4 regions of the Vibrio sp. KUL80 genome follow, and region 2 is predicted to be linked to each of the others. Evidence: predicted binding sites of a transcription regulator. Region 2 holds the regulator's gene; each other region holds the start of a gene.
What was found. Region 2 encodes CRP, which controls carbon source genes, mostly activating them, when cyclic AMP is high. Its sites were predicted from a motif close to TGTGANNNNNNTCACA; they were not measured.
Positions count from the first base shown of each region.

Region 1: a site for CRP is predicted at 3,076-3,091, ahead of cdd (cytidine deaminase). Genes of this name have one in related genera too.
Region 3: a site for CRP is predicted at 1,977-1,992, ahead of mlc (sugar metabolism global transcriptional regulator Mlc). Genes of this name have one in related genera too.
Region 4: a site for CRP is predicted at 2,676-2,691, ahead of deoD (purine-nucleoside phosphorylase). Genes of this name have one in related genera too.

Region 1 covers NZ_AP045841.1:1,630,102-1,634,537, forward strand. The annotation lists gene AC6I8U_RS07545 (DUF3080 family protein) at 1-141, opposite strand, end outside; gene AC6I8U_RS07550 (VOC family protein) at 332-688, shown strand; gene purT (formate-dependent phosphoribosylglycinamide formyltransferase) at 742-1,917, opposite strand; gene cdd (cytidine deaminase) at 2,080-2,967, opposite strand; gene AC6I8U_RS07565 (LrgB family protein) at 3,148-3,834, opposite strand; gene AC6I8U_RS07570 (CidA/LrgA family protein) at 3,836-4,201, opposite strand; gene sbcB (exodeoxyribonuclease I) at 4,297-4,436, opposite strand, start outside.
Region 2 covers NZ_AP045841.1:338,003-342,438, forward strand. The annotation lists gene AC6I8U_RS01510 (IS4 family transposase) at 222-1,421, shown strand; gene crp (cAMP-activated global transcriptional regulator CRP) at 1,565-2,197, opposite strand; gene AC6I8U_RS01520 (phosphoribulokinase) at 2,441-3,310, opposite strand; gene AC6I8U_RS01525 (YheU family protein) at 3,438-3,650, opposite strand; gene AC6I8U_RS01530 (hydrolase) at 3,724-4,436, opposite strand, start outside.
Region 3 covers NZ_AP045841.1:1,181,009-1,185,444, reverse strand. The annotation lists gene AC6I8U_RS05470 (chemotaxis protein CheV) at 1-564, opposite strand, end outside; gene mlc (sugar metabolism global transcriptional regulator Mlc) at 684-1,901, opposite strand; gene AC6I8U_RS05460 (patatin-like phospholipase family protein) at 2,150-3,337, opposite strand; gene cydH (cytochrome bd-I oxidase subunit CydH) at 3,362-3,451, opposite strand; gene AC6I8U_RS05450 (outer membrane protein) at 3,602-4,189, shown strand; gene AC6I8U_RS05445 (hypothetical protein) at 4,325-4,436, shown strand, end outside.
Region 4 covers NZ_AP045842.1:1,398,009-1,402,444, forward strand. The annotation lists gene AC6I8U_RS22745 (DMT family transporter) at 1-253, shown strand, start outside; gene AC6I8U_RS22750 (transposase) at 267-1,754, opposite strand; gene deoD (purine-nucleoside phosphorylase) at 1,879-2,589, opposite strand; gene AC6I8U_RS22760 (YbgA family protein) at 2,941-3,891, shown strand; gene AC6I8U_RS22765 (MerR family transcriptional regulator) at 3,881-4,436, shown strand, end outside.

The DNA of each region.
Region 1 (4,436 bases), 1.3 Mb from region 2:
AACATTCGCTATTCTCTCTTGATAGTCAATAAACTTAGCTGATGGGCTATCGTTGAAACAACCAGCTAGCATAACCGGTGCAAGCAAAAGGCTTACGCGCGTCATAATGGCAGCTGAAAGAGAGTCGCGTTCAGTTCTCATAATGGTTTCTAATTAAACTCTAGCAGTTGTATGTTTTTACAACGGTTTGTACGTAAGGATAGAGCATTTATGGTCATAGCGGGCGTGGAATAACTCAGTTGTAGCATTGGGCAAACTGCATTACCTCTCACAACCCCAACAATGAATATCCGCTACTATGATAAACAGAATGAAGAAATAAGGAGCCGTGATGAGCGATCAAGTAAAACTAGACTATGTAGAGTTTGCAGCCCAAGACCTAATAAAGACAAAGCAGTTCTTCACCGATGCGTTTGGATGGGACTTTCAAGACTATGGCGATGAATACAGTGCTTTTTCTAATCAGGGGCTTAATGGCGGTTTTTATAAAGCAGACATGTGCTCTGAGGCAAGCAAAGGCGGCGCGCTGTTGGTCTTTTACAGCCCCTCGATTGAAACAACCTACGATAAGGTCGTAAAGAGCGGTGGTGTGATTGTGAGAGAGATCTTTGACTTTCCAGGTGGGTGCCGCTTTCACTTTAGTGAACCAAGCGGTAATGAGTTCGCCGTTTGGTCGGAGTCGCGATAATAAAAAAGCTCTGGCGATAAACCAGAGCCTTGCAATTATGAGTGTTTAGAAGGTTAGTAAACGACTTTTACCTTCTTTGCACACTCTACCGCTTCGTCGATAGCGGTCTCTAAAGATTTACGCTTTGTCAAAATGACACCTAGGCGACGGCGACCATCGATGTCTGGTTTACCGAACAAACGAATCTGTGTTTGTGGCAGTGATACTGCCTCTTCAATGCCCTCAAAGCGAATGTTGTTTGAAGTCCCTTGACCCAAGATAACGGCTGATGCTGCTGGACCATATTGAGTGATACCATTTACCGGTAAACCAGTAAACGCACGTACGTGAAGCGCAAACTCAGACATGTCTTGAGAAATCAGTGTGACCAATCCCGTGTCGTGTGGGCGAGGAGACACTTCATTGAAGATAACCTTGTCGCCTTTAACGAACAGTTCAACACCAAAGATACCGTAACCACCCAGTGCGTTTACAACTTGCTCAGCGGTGTATTCTGCCGCTTTTCGCGCGTTCTCAGACATGACTTGTGGCTGCCATGACTCTCGGTAGTCACCGTCTTCTTGACGATGCCCTACAGGTGCACAGAAATGAACGCCATCAATCGCTCGAACGGTAAGCAAGGTGATTTCGTAGTCGAAGTCGATAAAGCCTTCAACGATAACGCGTCCTGCGCCAGTACGGCCGCCTTCTTGAGCATAAGTCCATGCAGACTCAATATCCGCCTCAGTCTTGATGACACTTTGCCCTTTGCCAGAAGAACTCATCACCGGCTTCACAACACATGGTACGCCAACGTGAGCAACTGCTGCTTTAAAGTCGTCATAGTTGTCAGCAAATTGGTAAGGTGATGTATTAAGGCCCAGCTCTTCTGCTGCTAGACGACGGATACCTTCACGGTTCATCGTCAGCTTGGTTGCATTAGCCGTTGGTACGACATTCAGGCCTTTTTTCTCAAGCTCAACTAGCTTGTCAGTCGCGATGGCTTCGATTTCTGGTACGACGTACGCAGGCTGCTCTTTTTCGATGATAGCTTCGAGTGCTTCCCCGTCGAGCATATCTAGTACATAGCTGCGGTGAGCAACTTGCATAGCAGGGGCATCTGCATAGCGGTCACAAGCAATGACTTCGAGACCGAGACGCTGACATTCGATGGCAACTTCTTTACCAAGTTCACCTGAGCCCAACAGTAATACACGCGTAGCATTTTCACGAGTAGCAGTACCAAACATATAATATCCTTGATCGTTCATGAGGAAGAATTGCGGTGGATCATACTGGAATTAACCAAGAAAGCAATCGTTTGCGCGGGAAATTACCATTCCTTTTCAATAGACATATAAAAACAGCCCCGCAACTAAGCGGGGCTAATAAAAAGGTTCGAATTCATATCATTACAACGAGATGTACTCGAGTGGAATGTCTGGATCAATGGCCTCAAGAGTTGCTTGAGTGTCTGCAAGGTGGCTAATTTTCCCAGATGCCATCTCAGCAAGTGCGACTAAACGAATAGATTCGAATGATTCACCATCAAGTAATAGCTGCATAAATGCCACTTGAAGTGGAGGAAGGCTCGGGTTGAACGCCGCGTTTTCAGCATAAGCACCCTGGTATACCTTTCCGCTTTCAGTCGCAATAGCAACGCCACTTAAGTTTTGTGTGTAAGGAGAGTGACTTCTATTGAGGGCATCAACTGCCGACAAGATCAATGCGTCTGTCTCTTCAGTCGATAAACCGTGCTGTTTTGGGCTCATCAGCGCATCAGTAATGCCAAGATCTTTAGGACCAAAAGACTCAGGTAGATACTCTTGAAGTGTCATTGCGTCACGTTGAGGCAACTGAACGACTAGGGTATCTGCTGTCGTGAGTTCATTCATAAACTGACGACAATGACCACATGGACTGTAGTTAATGGTTATGTCTGTAAGACCTGTTTCACCCTTCATCCAAGCGTGGCTGATCGCAGACTGTTCAGCGTGAACGGTTTGGCCTAATTGCGCGCCGATGATTTCCATGTTGGCACCGAAATATAACCGACCGGACAAGCCACGGACGATGGCACCGACATAAAATTCAGAGATCGGCGCGTAGGAATAAGCGGCAGCAAACGGGAGCAAGGTAACACGGAGTTCATCGTCTTCGAGTCCAGAGATCGCTAAAAGCTCATCAAATTGTTGCTTGGAAATTGTCGCGTCGAAATCAGACGCAGTAACAATAGGCTTTAGAAAATTTGCAATCTGTTCTGGGATTTCGGCCAACGCAGAATCAAAACGATCGGTCATGCGGTTTCCTATGTAATTGGACGTTTTCTTACATTCTAAGCAAGTTTTAAAGATATAAAGGTGATCATAATCACAAATAAAAATGTAATAAATGCAATGGTTCTACAGTAAGAGTGATGTCACACAAATTATGGATTGTAGGTCTCTACCAATCCATAAGCATGCATAGACAAGTCTAGGTTAAGAGATGAGGTGCGTAAGCCAAATTGAAAATGCGAACATTGATGGCGCTAGAATGGACGTAATGACACCACAAATTACCAATGCCAATGAACTAAAAGCGGCGTCTCGCGGATCTTTTTCTGCACTTGTCGCAGTCCCAAGTGCGTGCGATACCGTTCCCATCGTTAAACCCTTGGCAATGGGGTGGGTGACACCAAATATGTTGTAAATTGGATAGGCCATTATGGCGCCAAATAGGCCGACCAAAAGTACTAGGATAGCTGCAATAGATGGTTCTCCACCCAAATGACTGGAGACCTCCATAGCAATTGGTGTGGTAACAGATTTACCAAGTAAACTCGCAATTAGGTCCATATCTGCGCCCAGCAAGACCGCGATGATTGATGCTGTAAACATTGAGGCAATACTACCTACACCACAAGCGAGCGCTATGATACGCCAGTTCTGACGAATCTGAGGAAGCTGTTCGTAAAGTGGGTAAGCCAATGCAACGACGGCGGGTTGCAGTAAATAACTGATCCATTCATTGTCCGCGTAATAGGTATCAAACGATACGTCGAACCAGACTAAAACGGGGATTAAAATCGCGATACTGATGAGTAGCGGGTTGAAAATTGGGTTTTTCACTTTCATTGCGACGAAGCGCGCGAAGAAAAATACCGCAACGGTAATAGGAAGCCACATATTATTTGTCTCCCTTTTTTAGGAAGCGATCGAGAAACACAGAAAGTGCAATCAATACGATAAAAGAGCCCCCGACAGCACTTGCTAAAATTGGCAGGGCATTCTCTACTAACATTTCAAAATGGTTCATTAATCCCACGCTGATAGGCACGAACAGCAGGATCATATAACGAATAAACACATGAGCACCTGGCTGAACGATGGACACAGGCATGGCACCAGTAGCAAGTGCAGTGAATAGGATGAGCATTCCGAAAACACTGCCAGGGATTGAAACACCTAATAAGCTTTGAATCGCATTGCCTAGCCATAGAGAAATGAAAATGACAGCAAAAGACAGTAAATAGCGAAGCACGGTTTTGAGCATGGCTTCCTCTTAGTGATGAATAGTATCGCAAAACATATTGCAGCCACACAGGTAGAGAGTCGGCGGCTGCTTTTTTAACTACGAGGATGAAGATGTTAAGAAACGAGACGCTCCACGTAGCGGTAGACGGATTTTAGTATGGCGAGCTTCTTCTCGTCAGACTCATGTTCGTGAACTAAGTTTTCCATATTTAGCATGTAGTCTTCAATACGACTTTCGAAAAATTCACGACAAT
Region 2 (4,436 bases):
CAACGCTCGTCATTCCACTGGTCGTGCGCCCGAGTATTGAGGCTTAGTGCGCGCTTGAAGAAGACCTCTGCCTGCGCAGAGGTGACGATAATTTGGGGTTAAAAGTACTTTCAACACGCGTCATTCCTGCGTAGGCACTGACGAATCCCCAAAAAATGACAAGCATGGCGAGTTGTGATCTTATGTAATCGCCAAAAAACAAAAGTACAACTCACGATGCCATGCTTATTACTAAATTTTGCCACAAAACCCTCCACCAATCTCTAGCTGATTTCAATCAAGCTAGGGTAAATTCATTACTGACCGCTAGTAACGCACTTATTCGTTCTAATGAGTTGAGTCTGACGGCTATCGGTCGTTGTCTCGAAGGCTTAACCTCCGTTAAACACAAAATCAAACGTATCGATAGACTTCTCGGTAACCAAAAACTCCATAGTGAACGAGATAGTATTTATCGAGCCTTGTTCAAAGGCTTATTCGCTAAGCTTCCGTGCTATGTGGTTGCAGTAGATTGGAGTGGGTGTTGTAACCGTGAACATTGGCTTCTAAGAGCTAGCTTGCTAGTAGATGGTAGGGCCATTCCTATCTACAACACGGTCGTGACGCAAGACAACCAAGAGAAGGAACATATCCATAATCAATTTCTCGACGTTTTAGCTACGATGCTTCCCGCCAACAAAACTGTCTATATCGTCACAGATGGCGGATTTAAGACACCGTGGTTCAAAAAAATAGAGAGCCTCGGCTGGTATTATCTCGGTCGAGTACGTGGTCGGATTTTTGGAAAAGTTGATGGTAGCTCATGGTGTTCAGTTTCAGAGCTTGGAAAAAATGCGAACATAAAGGCTAAAAAGCTGGGTGATGGGTTACTTGGAAAAACATCGAAGAGCCAAGTATCGTGCTCTTTTGTTAGCTACAAGGGGAAAGCAAAAAACCGGCATAAGATAAAACAACGAAACAAAGGTATTTATCCTGACGCAGAAAGGACATATAAGTCCATTGCGAAAGAGCCTTGGATATTAGTAACCAACGACTCGAAGTTAAGTCCAATGAAAGCTGTGATTTACTACAGCAAAAGAATGCAAATCGAACAAAACTTTAGGGATGATAAAAGCCAACGCTATGGGTTTTCTTGGCACCACAGCCAGACACAGAACTCAGAGCGGATCTCCATACTTTGTTTGATTGCTTGTATCGCAACTCTCGTTTTATGGGTGATCGGTTTTGCGTCTGAAAGGAAAGGTATTAATCAAAAATATCAAGCAAATACGACTAAATCAAAACGTGTTTTGTCATTCCTAACGCTAACCAAAAACATGATATTAGATACAAGCAAAGCACAGTTGATTCGATTATTTAGCAGTGGGTTGGCGATACTCTCAAAAAACTATCTGAGAATTATCGACCAACCGTTGTTCTGAAAAATGGGGATCCCTCAGTGCGTAGGCAGGAATCTACTCGAGGCTTGGTGTGCGCTTTAAGAAGACCCCTGCCTGCGCAGGGGTGACAATATAAAAACAAAAAAGCCACCCGAAGGTGGCTTTTTAAATCTTGCGACGCGCTCTTAGCGAGTACCGTAAACCACGATAGTTTTACCGTGTGCAGAAATTAGGTTCTGCTCTTCTAGCATCTTAAGAATACGACCTACTGTTTCACGAGAACAACCAACGATTTGGCCAATCTCTTGACGAGTGATCTTGATTTGCATGCCGTCTGGGTGAGTCATTGCATCTGGTTGTTTCGCTAGGTTTAGTAGCGTCTGTGCAATACGACCCGTTACGTCTAGGAACGCTAGGTCACCTACTTTTTGGCTAGTCACTTGTAGACGACTTGCCATCTGAGCAGATAAGCGCATTAGAATGTCTGGGTTAACTTGGATAAGCTGACGGAACTTCTTGAATGAGATTTCCGCAACTTCACAAGGTGATTTTGCTCGTACCCATGCTGTACGTTCTTGGTCTTCTTCGAACAGGCCTAGTTCACCAATGAAGTCACCTTGGTTAAGGTAAGACAAGATCATCTCTTTGCCTTCTTCATCTTTGATAAGTACCGCTACAGAACCTTTTACGATGTAGTAAAGCGTCTCTGCTTTTTCGCCCGCGTGGATTAGCGTGCTCTTCGATGGATACTTGTGAATGTGGCAGTGTGAAAGGAACCACTCTAACGTTGGGTCGGTTTGAGGTTTACCTAGAACCATATATCTTACTTCCTCTGCAGGGTATGCTTGCTGCTTTCCATATTTGTTAGCAAGCCCGTTTGTTAAGACTTACTAGCATAAAAGCACTTTGAAGATGGCGCAAGCGATCTTCTGTTTCAAAGAAATAGTATCCTTTTTTGCGCCACTTTTCTTGATTTTAATCGTGTCATAAGCCCATTTATCTATACAAAACTGTGCACATGATCACGGTATAAAAAATCATCGAGATTCGGCTCACAAAACCTAACCTATTTTGCCGGTTTCTATGAGCTGTTGAAGTATTGGCCTGACGATTAATTCCATCGCAAAACTCATCTTACCCCCAGGGACCACTATGGTGTTGTGGCGAGACATAAACGAGCCATCAATCATGGCGAGCAGGTAAGGGAAGTCGACATTCTTGATACCACGCAGGCGAATTACCACAAAACTTTCATCCAAGCTCGGAATGCCTTTAGCGTTGAGCGGGTTGGAGGTATCGACGGTGGGTACACGCTGGAAGTTGATGTGAGTGCGTGAAAACTGTGGCGTGATATAGCTTAAGTAGTCATCCATTGAACGAACAATCGAATCGGTGACCGCTTCTCTTGAGTGACCGCGATCACGGGTATCTCGCACGAACTTTTGAATCCACTCGAGGTTAACGATAGGCACCATGCCAATCAGCAGGTCAACGTGCTGAGCGGCATTCACATCACCGTCGACGACGCCACCATGCAGGCCTTCATAAAACAGCACATCGCTATTTTCTGGCAGGTCTTGCCATGGGGTAAAGGTGCCTGGCATTTGATTGTAGGGTACGGCTTCATCAAAGGTATGCAGGTAGCGGCGAAACTGCCCCGTACCATTTTGCCCATAGTTGCGAAAAAACTCTTCTAGAGCAGGGAAGTCGTTGGCTTGAGGACCAAAGTAACTGATGTGTTTGCCTTGCTCTTTCGCCTTGCGGATCTCGATATCCATCTCTGGACGAGTAAAGCGGTGAAAACTGTCACCTTCAATAAACGCGGGCTTGATGCTCATCATGTTGAACATCTTGCGGAATGCTTCTGACGTTGTTGTCGTTCCAGCTCCAGAGGAGCCCGTTACAGCAATGATCGGGTGTTTTGCTGACATAACACTTCCTGTGTATTTGTAATTGTCGTTATAAATTTGCTAACTCACATAAGGAGTTAGACCTTATGGGCCAATTTCAGTTCAATAGCCTTTCAATATAGCAGTTACTTACATCGCTACCGAAAAATTACAACGAGCGACGAGATTTAATGTCGACAGTCTCGTGCAGCTCAGAGAACACGATGACGGCTTCTCCGCTTTCGAGTTGGCTGCGAACATGGCGAATCTTGTCGTCTAGCGACACTTCCGACTCACCATAGTCGGTGCCTTCGCGCAGCACGAACTCTTTAATAAGGTTGTCCAGCGTATCTGCATCAATTTGTTGCCATGGGATGATCATAAATACCTCTCAATTCTATGACCGCAGGATTATACCATTGCTGATTCACAAAGGGAGTGGTTGCTCTTTTCGGCTAGTCAATCAGATGCTGGTAGTAACTTGGCAGGGTCTCTTCTAGCCAAAAACGCGGGCGCCTGAGACTGCCAGTCATAAAGCCGACATGACCACCACGTTCAAGCAACTGGTAGTCGATATGGTTTGGAAGTGTAAAGGTTGGAATGACCTCGTGTGTCATAAAGGGGTCATCCTTGGCATGAATAAACTGAGTCGGTACCGCGATTTCTCGTAGGCGAGGTAGACCAGAGCAGCGCTGATAATAGTCATCGGCACCCTTGAACCCATGCAGAGGTGCTGTGATCAAATCATCGAACTCGTAGAGTTTTTTCATGTTCTTGATGCGCTCTTCGGTCAGCCCGAGAACTTCACTCAGTAGATGAAGTTTGTTAAGCGCATTCTTTTTCATTGAGCTGAGCAGGTAAGAGCGATAGACCTTGGAGAAGCCTTGCTCTATACGTCTCGCGCACGCTGCGAGGTCGAGCGGGGCAGAGATGACGGTCGCACCATCCAGCTTAGTATCATTGCCATAGTGAGCAAGATAGTTGGTGAGCATATTGCCGCCAAGGGAAACGCCTATGGCAACCTTTTTACTATTTGGGTAACGATGATCCAAAAGCTCAATGAACTGTCTTGCGTCACCAATCTCACCGGAATGATAAGCCCTGGCAAGTCGATTTGGGTTCGGCCCACAGCCGCGAAAGTGCATCATGACAGACAGCCAACCCTGCT
Region 3 (4,436 bases), 840 kb from region 2:
TACGATGAGGATCTTCTTACCTTGTAGGTGAGGGAGTAATGAACGGTCTAAAGTTTCTTCTGAGATAGCGATATCGTAATCGATGATCTCTGCTAGCACTTTTTCAACATCGATGATTTCAACTAGGCTGACGGCATCATTTTCTTCAACCTTAGTGATTGCCGTGAGATAGTTAGCTCGCCCAACAGTTCGAGGAGGAGGCTGAATTTCTGTCCAAGCAGTATTAACAATGTTCTTTACTTCACCAACCAAGAACCCTTGAACCGAGCGGTTGTATTCCGTAACGATAAGATTTTGATCGCCTTCTTCGTTTAATGTTGGAAATCCAATTGCACGTCGAAGGTCGATGACTGGTAGCGATTCGCCACGTAATGAGGCGACACCGCGAATGCTAGGATGTGAGCCAGGAAGTTGTGTCAAAGGTGGCAGCTTAAGTACCTCTTTGACCTTAAAGACATTAATAGCAAAGGTCTGTCGGCTGTTAAGGGTAAACATTAACAGCTCAAGTCTATTTTCACCCACTAGTTGGGTACGTTGGTCGACAGAACTCAATACGCTCGACATTAGGCTTCCTTGGCATAAACAATAACTGATTTCTTATCTCATGTTATCGGCAGGAAGCACAAGAAGTTTACTGACTTTCACAACAAAAGTATGACCGTCAGCAAAGAGTGTGAAAAGCGTTATCCTTCAATGACTTTCATTAATAGAAGCCCATCATAAAGCGCTTGTTTAACCAAAGCAGCACCGGGCATAGTCGCCTGTTTGTAGAAACGAGACTCGACCAACTGAAGATCTTCCGTGTAGACAGGAAGACTCTGTTCAGAGATACAGCGCTCTATTGCCGGGTAGAGAATGTCTTTTGCTTGGTTTATCACACCACCAATCAACACCTTTTCTGGGTTAAATAAATTGATGACGATAGCTATCGCGCTACCAAGGTTTTCACCCAGCTTTTCGATGACATTAATAGCAAGCGCATCCCCTTTAACAGCGGCTTCGCAAATTGCCTCAACAGAGATGTCCTCATACTCTGACAGAATGGAAGCTTCTCCGCGAGCCAAGCGCTTTGTGACCTCATCACGAATAGCTTGTGAGCTTGCGACAGTCTCAAGACAACCTTTATTGCCACAGTGGCAGTCTTCACCCTGGCGATTTATCTGAATATGACCCAACTCACCGATGTTGCCATGTCGGCCTTGTAAGACACGACCATCTAGAATGATGCCGGCACCCAGACCGTGGTGAATAGAAATAAGTACGGAGTTGTCACAGTCTTGAGAGTGACCGAAAAGGTTTTCTGCCAATGCCCAAGCGCGAGTATCGTTAGCCACAAATACCGGTAGCCCTGTCACCTTAAAGATTTCTTCAGCAACATTTAGATTCTTCACATTGTAATGCGGCATTTGCAACACAACACCTTGATCAGAATTCACCAACCCTGGCAGGGTCAATGCGATGCTGGTCACACGGTCAAGCTGCTCGCTATAGCTTTCAAAAAACTCTTCAATCTCATAAAGCAATCGAGCCATCACGTCATCTTGGTCCACTTCGTGGACTTCGATTTTGGTGTCGATAAGAACATCACCACCCAGTTCGTGCAGTGCAATAGCGAGATAGCCTCTTCCGAGACGCATGGAGAGAAATTGCCAACCTTGGTTATTGGTTTGCAAGCCAACGGCAGGTCGACCACGACTGGTCGCCTCTTGGACCGTTGTTTCGTGGATCAAATGTGCTTCGATGAGTTCTCGCGTAATCTTGGTGATACTAGCCGGTGCTAGACTACTGAGTTTAGATAGGTCGATACGCGAAATAGGCCCAAATTGGTCTATCAGTTTATACACGCGACCAGCATTGATCTGCTTAATATGATCAATGTGCCCGGGTTGAGCCATGTACATTTTGAACTCCAAAAAACAACAACCTATTAATTTTTTTACTTTGCGAAGTAATTGTGAAGCAGTTTATAGGATTGCCGTGACAAATATCACGCATATAGATGGATCTTTGGGGGGCACGTCAAGTTACGCCTGTGGCTTACATCACAGACACAGTAAGGTTTTGCTCACAATTCAACCAAACTTGTTTAACGCCTTGTTACCGAAATGGCGACTTATTTAGCTATTATTAATAAGTGAGGATGGTGAGGTTAACTTGCTTGATTAGGACGCCAGAGATCGTTATTAGCACAGTTTATCTTCTTATATTGTTTGGCGAGATTATAGCTTTCAACGAATCGATATCCGGCATCCAGACCCACTTGATAGTCATGCAAAATATCATCGACATCACTCAATAAGGATGAGGTTTTAAGTGGTTCATCTGGTGCAATTTGCCATATAAAGCAGTCGTCAGGAGGGGTCTTGAGAAACTCGCTGGTCAGTGAGTAGGTCTGATAATGCACCATAAGCATATCCGCCAAGCCTGAATCAAAACGGTCTCCAAACAGGTGACTGAGTCGGTAAATGTCCCCAGCACCAAATAACCAACGTCCACCATTAATGAGTTTGAGGTGATCGGCTTGCTTGATGGCATTCGCTTTGAGTCGCTGACCTTCAAAAAAAGTCCCCCAGTCACTGGACCACTGCTCGACTTTTTCCTGCCACTGGAGCTGAAGGCTATTTAAAGACTCTCTAAACCAAGTGGGTGATTCGGTAACGATTGGTGCATCTTCTGCTGATAAAGGGTCTTCTGATACGTATTGCTCGGTACGTATCACAATGATACTGCGACACTCCTGTCTCCATGCTTCTTGCACAGGAATGGACGCAGAGACGCCCCCATCAATAAACTCGCGCCCTAGGTGCGGCACAGAGCCTTCAAATAAGGTAGGGATTGCACTGGTCGCCATCAAGACTTGATACCAGTCCTCTTGCAGCATAGGTAGGTAGTGATCTTTGAGAGTTGCAATGTCGGTCGCCGCGGCAAATGCACGCCTATGGCCGATCACCCGTCTGCCCATATCTACGTCCAACTTATAGGGATAGTCGCAGATTTTATCGAGAGCCCACTTCAAATTGAGATACTGCTTACGGCGAATAAAGCTGAAGAGGTGAAAAAACTCGGGATCAGTGGTTAAGTCGAGAATGAAAGATTTACCCAGCTCGGCTTGGCGGGATAGAAAAGCACAGATGTTTAGTGCACCTGCAGATGTCCCATAAAATTCATCAAAGGGATCAAAGTTGGACATTAAGAAGGCATCCAATACACCGGATGTGAAGATACCTCTTTGTCCTCCACCTTGCGCGACGAGCGCTGTTTTGCCGTCAAGGTATTTACCAAACTGTTCGTAATCGAGCACAGTCTGGCGGTTAGTGACTATACCTGAGTTCGCCATAATATGCCGCGCTAGGGCTGCTCGTTAAGCGCCGATCGCGATAACGCCAAAAGCGATAATAGCGCTAAACGCAATAGTGACAATCGTCAATGCTACTTTTAGGTCGTATTCCATAACTCCTCCAGATGTAACTTTTCATTACCATTGTGACATGTACTGCTACTATACAAATAACCGCTTCAAAATTATGGTGTTAGTGTCACACTATAATTAATGCTAGTACAACTAATGTAATTTTCGAGCTTTGGCTTGGGGGAAATTAGGATGAAACTAACGCCAATCGTGATAGGTTCTTTTGCTGCAGTGTTCTGTCTTTCGGCGCAAAGCAACGTCATTGTTACACCGTTTGTCGGTTATACGCTTGGCGGTGCAGCCAAGGACGGAGAAGGAAAAAGCTATGATATTTCTCCATCCGCTAATGCAGCACTTGCTGTCGAATTCCCATTTCGTAATGGTCGGATGGGCGTCTACTACTCCAAGCAAGACTCTTCACTCGATACCTTAAATCTTGATTCAAGTATTCAATACTTACAATTTCAAAGTAGCGCTGAATATGCTTGGACCGACAAAACCTCCGGCTATATTGGAGCAGGACTTGGGGCGTCACATACTTCCGGAGAGTGGACAAACTCTCGTACTGGGTTTGCTGCCAGTATCTTTGGTGGCATGGAGTATCACATAACGAAAAACTTCGCGCTCAACGGCCAAATTAGATGGCAAGGTACAGTCGTAAGCAGTGACTCCATATCGATCTGTAACTTACCCACTGACGATCAAAGCTGTTTTATTGGCTTTAAGACCAAGTGGATGAATCAATTTCAAACACAGGTTGGTTTGACGATGAGGTTCTAAAAAAGATGATTGGTCACCATCGGCTCTAATTTGCGCTGATTAGCCAACCTTATAATTGCTATAAGAAGTGATAAATAGGCGACTTACAATCGGATTGATATAAATACGCCAACTAAAATCAAACCAAGGGTGCGTATGAAATATCTAATTCCACTAGCTAGCCTCGTGTTGCTATTCGGTTGCAACTCATCAGATGATAGCTCCGATAACGAGCTGCCCCAATCGCTTCCACCCACTCACCTTCCTA
Region 4 (4,436 bases), on a different replicon from region 2:
TCAGCAAGGGCGCACTATGAAAGCGGTGAGTTGGTATTGGCTAATCGCCGCTATCTTTGTTGGAACTTTCCTTGCGTTGTGGCTGCAACAAATTGCGCTTAAGCATGCGAATCCGGCAGTAGCGCAGACCCTTATTGCAACCAGTCCATTGTTCATTTTGATTATCTACGCAGTGCGAGGAGAGCAAATTTCTCGTCGTAGTGTTGTCGGTACTTTGTGTGCGCTACTGGGAATTTCTTTGTTCTTTTTGTAAAGCGACAAACTAGCTAATCAAGTAGACAGCGAAGCGTCATCGGAGCGTCGGTGACGCCAAGTCTCTGAGCGGCCGTCAATCCTTGCTTATCTTGATAACATAAGTTGTGCCAAGCTCGGAAGATATCCAGAAGGGGATGTATTCCGGCGGGTCTTAGCTTTCTTCTGGGCTCATTAACGAAGCTCTCAAATAATAGTTGGAATCTATCTTGATAGAAACTGACTTGCTTGGTGTTCGCGGTTTGTAACCAGTATGAGACATTGGGGTTGTTGCCAGCAAGGTAGCAAACGCCTTTGCTTGCTCCTGTGCTCTGATGAGTGACTGCCCAGCGATCTCTCCACCACCCCATTAACACTACATCCACAAGCTCGGAAGTTTCACCATCTTGCCATTGGTCGTCTTGTTCTACATACATGAGTTCGACATGGTTACTTTGAATCTGTTTTAAGAAAACGCTAAGTGCGGCAGAACGAAGTACAGGATCTTGGGGCATGTAGAGAGTAATACGTTTATTGCCGTCTGAGTTTTCCTCGAACAGAGATTCGAGAATCAGCAAATAGTGTGCATAGGAAGTATAAGGTGCGCGAATGAGCGACCCCACTGCAGGGTAGGAAAAACGTGCGTAATTCCCCAAAGGGTCCTCAACATTGCTTCTTGCCAGAATGTTTTGATAGGTGAGGTCAATGCGCGCCTTTAAATCGGACGCTGATGCTGAAATCTCATGGTTGGTTTCTGCGCTATAGCTTTTCGGAACAATCTGAGCATTTACAGCGTATGCGTCATGATCTTCTAACGCGTCTGTGGCATCACTTGCAGAATAGTTCGTGTGCTGGCAAAGCACATACCCCGATTTAGCATCACAGGTAGCAAACCAAAAAACACCATTGTTACTTTGTGGTTGCAGTGCACGGTAATGCGATGCGAGTTCAAAAGTATCGGCATGTTTTATCCAGCGACCATCAATATCCGCGAGTTTACGTCGGCAACGACTCGCGATTTGATCGATATGATCGTAGAAAGTCTTCGGATTAATACCTAACTTACGACAAATCTCACGAACGGAATATCCGGTGAAAAGCAGCCCTAAAAGCGACTCTTGAAAGCTCAGTTTCTTGTTACTTCCAGACCATTTATCAACAAAGGTACCCTGACAAGCTTTGCAGCGGTAGCGTTGACGATCACCACTAAAACCAAACGAGTGGTAACGATCTTTGTGGGTATGAACAGAGAGCCCAAAATGTTCGCATTGAGGATCTTTGCATGAAGGGAGTCCTTCATGATGATGAAGTTTCAACCGCTTAAGCTCATTGAGAACTTCTCGGTTGTTAAGTAGGGGGGGAAACGCGCCACACTCGCGGCATACCATCGCTGGCCGTTTAGGGTTACTGTGCTGCAGGATATAGAGGTTTGCATCACTTAGTCCAAAATTGTCACACGCCAATGTTTTACAAAAATTGAGCTGTAACCCTTCTGCGGCCATCGGCAGTCTGCCTTCTGACACGTTCACCCCCTATGGTTTGTTTCGTACCGCGGATTCAACGCAGTGATTATCTCGCAGTACGCTTAATCGTTATCCAGTTAGAAAAAAGCCAGCTCATTTCAGGCTAAGAGCTGGCTTTTTGTGATTACAGGTTAATCGCTGTTTCTAGCGCGACGACCATCATATCGTTGAATGATTTTTGACGATCTTCAGAGCTTAGTTTTTCACCACGAATGATGTGGTCAGAAACAGTAAGTACGGTCAGTGCTTTTGCACCTAGGTCAGCAGCAACGCCGTAGATGCCTGCGGCTTCCATATCAACACCAAGAATACCTAGATGCTTCATTTTGTCGAAGATATCAGCTTCTGGAGTGTAGAACAGGTCTGCAGAGAAAATGTTGCCCACTTTTACTGGTACTTCTTGAAGGCGAGCTTGCTTAACCGCTTCTTCTAGTAAGCCAAAGTCTGCGATGGCTGCGAAATCGTGATCGTTGAAGCGAATGCGGTTCACTTTAGAATCAGTAGATGCACCCATACCGATTACAACGTCCATTAGGTTTACATCGTCACGCACAGCGCCACAACTACCCACGCGAATAACGTTTTTTACACCGTAGTCTTTAATCAACTCATGAACGTAAATGCAGCATGACGGGATACCCATACCGTGACCCATAACGGACACGCGTTGACCTTTATAAGTACCGGTGTAACCGAACATGTTACGAACATCGCACACTTTCTCAACGTCTTCTAGGAAGGTTTCAGCGATGTATTGAGCACGAAGTGGGTCGCCTGGCATTAGGACAGTTTCTGCGAAATCACCTGGTTTTGCATTGATATGTGGGGTTGCCATGGAGTCACTCCTAAAGTTTTAACTAATATTGTTGAACGTGTCGTTCGTTGTTGTGGGTGATTCTAGCGCTTGGTGTAAGGGTTCTATGAGAGTTTAGTCACAGTTTTATCTGTAAGGAGAAGATAATGACATGATGATAACTAAATGTGTTGAAAGCGGTAGAGCAATCGATTTTTCTGCAACTAACAGCGATGTCGAGTTATTTCTTATCTCGATGTGAACCAATCGCTCCCCCTCTCCATATAATTGTACAAAACAATTTTTTGTATCACATTCCAAAGTAGTCTAATACTTATACATAGATATTTTTTGTACAACGTTAGCAAGAGCGATAAGAATAGGGAGATGGCAATGGGTGACAAAATTAAAGTGGGTATCAGTTCCTGTCTTCTAGGTGAAAAGGTTCGATTTGATTCAGGTCATAAGCAAAGCACGTACGTAAACAAAGAACTTCGTGACTATTTTGACTTCGTATCCGTGTGCCCGGAGGTGGGAATGGGACTGTCTGTTCCACGTCCTACGATTCGATTAATGAGTGACGAAGAGCGCATTATTCTAGTTGAAACAAAAGACGCTTCGAAAGACTACACCGATGGCATGATGCAATTCACCCGAGGTAAGGTCGATGAACTCAAAGACACCGAGATGTGCGGCTACATCGTGTGCGCGAAATCGCCAAGCTGCGGTATGGAGCGTGTGAAGGTCTATTCAAATGGTCACGCATCAACCGATGGCGTGGGCTTGTATACAAAACACTTGATGGAGACTATGCCTTGGCTGCCAGTTGAAGAAGACGGCAGGCTCAATGACCCTATATTGAAAGAAAACTTTATATCGCGCGTATACGGCCTGAATGACTTCTACAAATCAATGGAGGGGGAGCCAACTGCGGGTAAAATCGTCGCGTTTCACTCACGATACAAGCTGACACTTATGGCGCATGACCCTGCCTCGTACAAGGAGTTAGGTAGATTGGTGGCCAATCAAGCCGATTATAGCCCTGAAGAATTTTATCAAGCTTACCGCCTCGGACTGATGGAGGGGCTGAAGAATCGTGCAAGCCGCAAAAACGTTACCAACGTCCTTATGCACATTCAAGGGTACTTCAAACGCTCGCTCACCAAAGCTGAAAAAGCAGAGCTTGCGACGGTAATAGACGACTATCGCACGGGCATACTTCCTGTTCTTGCGCCACTCACGCTCTTGAAACACTATCTCAATGCGTATCCAGATGAATACTTGGCGCAGCAGCAGTTTTTGCAACCACACCCAGAGGAGATGCGTCTAAGGTATGGCTTGTAATGAAACTTTATATGCGATCCGTGAAGTCGCCGATTTAACGGGCGTAAAGCCCGTCACCTTGCGAGCGTGGCAGCGCCGATACAACTTGATTCAGCCCCAGCGCACTGACAAGGGACATAGGCTCTACACTCCAGGGGATGTTGAGCGTATCAATACTATACAAGGTTGGCTCAGCAAGGGTGTTTCTATAGGCAAGGTCAAGTCGTTACTCGACTCTGACACAATCTTTCAAGCGAATATTGAGACTGAGCAGCTAGAAGAAGTGTCTGAGATGCTAGATGCGCTCAGCCACTTGAATGGAAGCAAGGTAGACAAGATTTTGACTGTCGTACTGAAAGAGTACCCTCTCGAAATAGTAGAAAGCAAATTCGTGGTTCCAGTACTTAACGCTGCAGAGTTTTTGAAAGTAGGTCCTAAAGCGATACAGTTGTCTTTGTTCAGAACTTCTCTTGTTCAGAAGCTCGCAGTGATGTCGGCTCTAGATTCTACACGCAAGAAGAGCGAGTCCGTCCTGTTTGTCAGTATGGACGTAGCAGGGAACCCTT